DNA from 2 places in the Desulfocicer niacini genome. Region 1 is predicted to be linked to the other one. Evidence: riboswitches for the same ligand, from Rfam matches in the RefSeq annotation. Region 1 holds a riboswitch; the other holds the start of a gene.
The links. A riboswitch is a leader RNA that binds a small molecule or an ion and turns the genes downstream of it on or off. The one in region 1 is predicted to bind thiamine pyrophosphate.

Region 1 (3,217 bases):
TATCAGGCTCCATGGCCCCGGGGATGCCCTTGGCAATATCAGCAGCATGGGCTGCAATGCGGGAAGCCATGATCCCCTCTTTCACATCGGAAAGCTCAGGCAGGCGCAGATGCTCCGCCGGGGTGACATAACAGAGAAAATCTGCCCCGTGCATGGCAGCCAAAGCGCCGCCAATGGCAGAGGTGATGTGATCATATCCCGGTGCAATATCCGTCACCAGGGGCCCCAGCACATAAAAAGGAGCATTGTGGCAGAGCTTTTTCTGAAGCTTCATGTTCATTTCAATCTCATTCAACGGCACATGGCCCGGCCCTTCGATCATTACCTGTACGTTCTTTTTCCAAGCGCTTTTGGTCAGTTCCCCCAGGGTAATCAACTCTTCAATCTGGGGACCGTCCGTGGCGTCTTTCAGACAGCCAGGGCGCAGGCCATCGCCAAGGCTGATGCAGATATCATTTTTTTCACAGATATCCAAAAGCCTGTCAAAATGCTCATAAAAGGGATTTTCTTTTTTATTTTTAATCATCCATTCCATGAGAATGGCCCCGCCCCGGCTCACCACCCCTGTAAGTCTGGGATTGGTGTGGATACTCTGCACCACTTTCTGGGTTAAACCTGCATGGATGGTGATAAAATCAATCCCGTCCGCCGCATGTATCTCAACGGTTTCAAACCACTCTTCAAGGGTGATCTCTTCCCCCTTTTTTCCCGTACGGGTAAGGGTGTCGTATATGGGAACCGTGCCGATCATCACGGGCATTTTCTCCACCAGCTTTTTTCTAAAGGCCCGGGTATCCCCCGAGACAGAAAGATCCATCACCGAATGCGCCTTCATGGCAACGGCCATGTCGGCTTTATCAAGCTCCAGGTCAAAATGACAGCAGTCTTTTGACACCCCGAGATTGACATTCACCTTGGTCGTTAATCCCCTGCCAATGGCAATGCCCTTGAGATTTTTATGGTGAATATTGGCAGGCAGGGTAATCTCTCCTGCGGCAATTCCCGCCAGAAGGTCTTTTTCGGAAATCCTTTCCATGGCAAGTACATCTGTCATCTGGGGGGTTACAATGCCTTTTCTGGCAGCGTCCATCTGGGTGGTATATGTGCTCATTTTTTATATTCCTTCAATTGAGTCATTGTATATTTTTTTTATTTCTCGGATGGTGGCAGGAATATCGTCTGCCCCCACAATCTCACTTACAAGGCAGATGCACCGGGCACCCGTTGCCACGACTTCTGCAAGGTTGTCCTTTTTAATCCCGCCAATGGCAGCAAAGGGAATGGTATACCGGGTGGCAACATGATGAAGATAGGACAAGCCCACAACATCAGCGGCATCCTCTTTGGTCCGGGTGGCAAAAATCGGTCCCACCCCGATGTGATCTGCCCCATCTTTAATGGCTTTTTTTGCATGATCCGGGCAGTTGGTGGAACACCCGATCATCATTTTAGTCCCCACCAGATTTCGCAACGCCTTCACCGGCAGATCATCCTGCCCCACATGAACCCCATCGGCCTTTACCATCATGGCCAGATCGGCAAAATCATTGACGATGAAAGGAATTTTCGCCTGCCAGGTAATTTCCCGGATGGCCATACATTCCTCATACATCTTCTGCATGGTTTTTTCATGGCGCTTTTCCCGGTATTGTATGATATCAATGCCCCCCTCAATCATGAGTCGGGCCACGGTGACATTGTCCCTTCCCCGGGAAAATTTTTCCGCCAATATACCATAAATTCCCTGGGGCAAGGCCATTTTTCCCTGAGGATTAACATTTTCAGTATCTTTCATTTCCCTATCCTTTGACTCAAGTATCCAGTTTCCGGACCTTATTTTTATAAAAACGAGGGATTTAGTTATTTTATGGGCCAGGCATCCTATTCGGCGAAACCAACGGGTTCGGCATGTACATTATTCATCCATATCCATAAAAATCGGAATTTTTTGATAATAATGCCCATAATACAAGGCTGCCCCCGCCCGGATACAACTCTCCCTGCCGGTTAACAAAAAGAACCTCTACGGATCTGGCCTTGTCAGGTCAGGAAATGACGATGTGAATGGAATGGAATGGAATTCTCTTGGAAAATATATGAAGTGACTTGCGAGATGTCCATAGCTTCCCTACGCCGGCATTAACCGTATCAGGTTCCAAGGGTCAGGTTTTAACCTTCTCAGCTTTTTACAGCCCCCCCAGCAAACAAAATTTCAACAAGTATGAAATTTTCAGTCTAATTTGTCAATATTTTTTTAAAATCGTTATTCTATAAGGCCTTGGCCAATTTTTACAATCTACCTTGATAAGGATCACAGGGCACAGTATATTTATGATTAAAAAAACGCATCATATGCCTGATGAACTAACCAAAGATATAAGGCTCATATCGGATTCCAGGGTCTTATCCGGTTGGCAAAGGTATTTATATTCAGACTGCCTTTGATTGTCTAAGAATTGAGCACAATCTGTTCCAATTCTTTTTTCAGATTCAGATCAATGGGCGGGAGGGTATAGGCCGCCAGCATTTCATCTGCCCGGTCCGAGGCCTGCTGAACCAGGGATTTTTCCCGGGCAGCCCATTTGTCATAGTTGGTCCGGGGAAACAGTCGGGGATGAAACAGTTCGGTTTTAAATCCAGCAAGTGTGTGTGGACTTGTCATAAAACTATCATGGGGTCCTAAATTAACAAGCAGATCCACCACATTATCAAGGGAATCCAGTCGGCTTTCTCTAAATGCCGTGTACCCCCGGACATAATCGGCCAGTTCCGCATCCATGATCAGCTTCTCCCGGGAGGCCGAAGCAAAACCCGCCAGGATACCGCAGCCGGGGAGGAAATTGATGCGGTTCCGGGTGTCACACACAAAGTTAAACATGGACTCCGCGCCGGCATGGAAATCACACTCCTGGGAATCGTTCATGCCCACATTACCCCGGGTAAGGAGCCCATAGCGCTTGGCCACATCCGCAGCCAGATCTGCCATGGTTCGGCTCTCCGGTCCTCCCAGGGTAACACACATGGAGCGCATGTCCGTACCACAGGGAAACGCGCCATAAAAAACAGGCAGTCCCGGCTGAATCAACTGAATCAGAACAAGTGTGCTTAACACTTCACAATTATTAAGAACCACATTCCCCATGACGGAACAGGGACCAGTCATGCCCGCCGACGGGCAGGGAGATATGCATATGGCAATGTTATGACGGGCCATGGC
Region 2 (3,217 bases), on a different contig from region 1:
AGGTACCGCCGCTCATCTCAATGGCATCCATGCCACGGTGTTCAAGCATCTGACAAACCGTTATCATCTCATCTACGGTCATCCCGTCTTCAAGAAAATCCTCGGAGTTGATTTTAACCATTATGGGAAATGAGGTTCCCACCCGTTGTCTGATCTCTTCGTAAACCTGGACGAGCAACCTTGCCCGGTTTTCAAGGGTTCCCCCATATTCATCATCCCTTTTATTATAATGGGGCGATAAAAACTGACTGAGCAGATAGCCGTGGGCTGCATGGATTTCTATGGCATCAAAGCCAGCTTTTACAGCTCTATCAGCAGCATCCCCAAAGGATTTAACGGTTTTATCAATATCATCAACCGTCATGGCAGACGCTTTTTTAACATCTTTTTTAAAAACATCTGAAGGGGCAAAAGGGGCATAGGCGTCTTTTCCGATGCCATGTTTTCCGGCATGGGCCAGTTGCACGGCAACAAGACCGCCATTTTGGTGAACAGCCGAAGTAACCTGGTTCAGGCTGCCAATCATGTCATCTGAATAGATGCCCATCTGCCGGGGACCGGCCTGCCCTTCCCTTGTCACATGGGCGTGCCCTGTGATAATAAGCCCCACGTCCCCCTGGGCAAGTTGTGCCATGCATTCCAACAGCTGGTCAGTGGCCTTTCCATCCAAATCTGCCATGGCCTCGTAGGTGGCGGATCTGACGAAGCGATTTTTTATATTCATTCCATTAATAGTGGTTGTTTCAAATAATGTAGACATTTTTTTCCTTTTCCTTACGGATTAAAATTTTGATGACGGGTCATAACATCGAGCAGGCATCATAATTGATGCTCTAAAATCAGGCATTTGAATAATAATGTCAATACCCCTTGGCCCAAAGAATCAAAAGGGTTCCTGTCATTATTTTTATAAGATTGGCTTGACAAGGCCATTCTCAAGGTTCATATTCAGGTAGTTGAATAGTGTTTGCTGGGGGCGCTGATAGCGGCTGAGAAGGATTGTTATGATCCTGTCCCTTGGAACCTGATGCGGATAATTCCGACGTAGGGAAGCTGATATTTACTTTTCAAATGATATCTTCCTTGTGAGTTTTCGTCCACAGCCCTTTGTCATGTGTAATACAACAAAAAGGGCTTGACGCTGGGTCACGGCATGTTTTACTGCCCCAATACCCCAAAACTTACAACGGTCTTTTCTATTACTCTTCCATCTTGTTCCGATTTTAATTTTTTTAAAAACAACATGAAAAATCGTTCTGGAATTCGCCCAGGGCTTTTTTTATTGTTGATGGATTTTTTTTATGATGGAACACCACGCATTGGCCAGGCAGATATTCAATCTGTGCACCAAAATCCGTGAACAAAGGCCCCTTGTGCATGTGATCACCAATTTTGTGGTGATGAATCAGACGGCAAATGCTCTGCTGGCCCTGGGGGCCTCTCCCACCATGTCCTGGGCCAAAGAAGACGCTGAACACATGTCAAACATTTCAGATGCCCTGTGCATTAACATGGGCACCCCCCTGAAAGACCGCATTGAGGTGATGAAAACACTCATGGGCCATGCCCAGGAGATGAATAAACCCGTTGTTTTAGACCCGGTGGGCTCCGGTGCCGGTGCCCATAGAACAGGCATTGCAAAATCACTTTTTTCACTTGCGCCCCACAAGATAATCAGGGGCAATGCCTCTGAAGTCTGTTCACTGGTGGATGATAATCACACAACAAGGGGGGTTGACAACACCATCTCCCTGAAAACCGCCAAGAAAATATTGATGGGACATGGCAGAACCCAGGGCAGCGAAAACAAACTTAACGAAGATCAGCCCGGGTGGCAGGCCCTCTTGACATCGGCATCTGCTTTGATTATCAGCGGAGAGAATGACATGATCCTTGGGACGGATCAACGCATGATACTCAAAAACGGAACCCCATTGATGAACGCCGTCACCGGTACAGGATGCATACTGTCTGCCATGACAGCCGCCTTTTATGCTGTTGCCGAGAATGGGTTTGACGCTGCCGTTGCCGCCGCTGCAGTGGCCGCCATCGCAGGGGAGCTTGCCGCTGAAAAAGCTGCAGGACCGGGAACCTTCATGCCCCATTTCATGGATGCATTATACCACATGGACCAGGAGACCCTGACAAAACGCCTGAATGCGGAGAATTGACGGCAACATTGATTACGACATCCATGTCCTGGCGGACACAACGAAAAATGAAAATGGCAATATGCCGCCGCCCCCCCCCCGACGGGCAATGGCCCCGGACCGGAACTGTAGACAGCTCGATTGTCCGGTTCCTATTGACCATCGGGGGGGCGGCTCTGCCGAGGTTGCCTTGAAGGCTGCCTTTTCATATAACGGTCATATCCTGGAGGACACAACGAAAATAGGGTCGTAGACGCGGAGCCAAATGGCATTATGCCGCCCCTCCCCCGACGGGCAATGGTCCCGGACTGGAACTGTAGACAGCTCGATTGTCCGGTTCCTATTGACCGTCGGGGGAGGGGCTCTGCTGAGGTTGCCTTGAAGGCTGCCTTTTCACATAAAAAATACATGGCTGTAACCACCAGCCACAACGAATAATGAAAAAGTAGTTGCGGTTAGAACCCAGTACCCAGTACCCGCTTTTTCATATATAAAACTTTTAAATAAAAGGAAAAAAACATGGAAGAAATTCAAACGATAAAACCTTCCCGCCTGAAGGGCATTCTGTCCGCATTTGGACCGGCATGGCTCATCAGTGCTGTGGCAGCCGGTCCCGGCACCACATTAAGCGTTGCAAAGGCCGGTGGAACATACGGCTACAGTTTTTTGTGGGTCATTATTCTAAGTGTTGTGCTGGCCTTTGTCTGTCAGTACATGGCCGCGAAAACCGCATTGATCGGGGGCAAAGGCATCGTCTCCATTGTTGAAGAAAAATGGGGAAAGGCTCTTGCCTGGTTCGTGGCCGTGGATGCCCTGGTCGTCATCTGGCTATGCAACGTGATTTTATTAAAAATTCTGGTGGCGGTGACGGAATTTGTCACCGGATTTACCACGCCTTTATGGGGACTTTTTTTTGTGGCTGTTTTCTATGGACTTGTGGCCATGGGCGGCTATAAACCCATAGAAAGGATCTGTAAGGTGGTTGTTTCCCTGCTGGTCATCTGTTTTATTGCCACCCTTTTCATTGCAAAACCGGATCTGGGGGCAATCATGGGTGGGCTCGTTCC

Region 2: it holds a riboswitch for thiamine pyrophosphate, as region 1 does, so the genes downstream of both, thiM (hydroxyethylthiazole kinase) here and thiE (thiamine phosphate synthase) in region 1, are expected to answer to the same signal.

Annotation. Positions count from the first base shown of each region.
Region 1 covers NZ_BAAHYK010000030.1:1,258-4,474, reverse strand. Annotated here, with positions in the region: gene thiC (phosphomethylpyrimidine synthase ThiC) at 1-1,111, opposite strand, end outside; gene thiE (thiamine phosphate synthase) at 1,115-1,795, opposite strand; TPP riboswitch at 2,109-2,209, opposite strand; gene ACYQ2M_RS16115 (trimethylamine methyltransferase family protein) at 2,450-3,217, opposite strand, start outside.
Region 2 covers NZ_BAAHYK010000014.1:114,355-117,571, reverse strand. Annotated here, with positions in the region: gene ACYQ2M_RS09625 (oxidoreductase) at 1-760, opposite strand, end outside; TPP riboswitch at 963-1,068, shown strand; gene thiM (hydroxyethylthiazole kinase) at 1,302-2,171, shown strand; gene ACYQ2M_RS09615 (Nramp family divalent metal transporter) at 2,670-3,217, shown strand, end outside.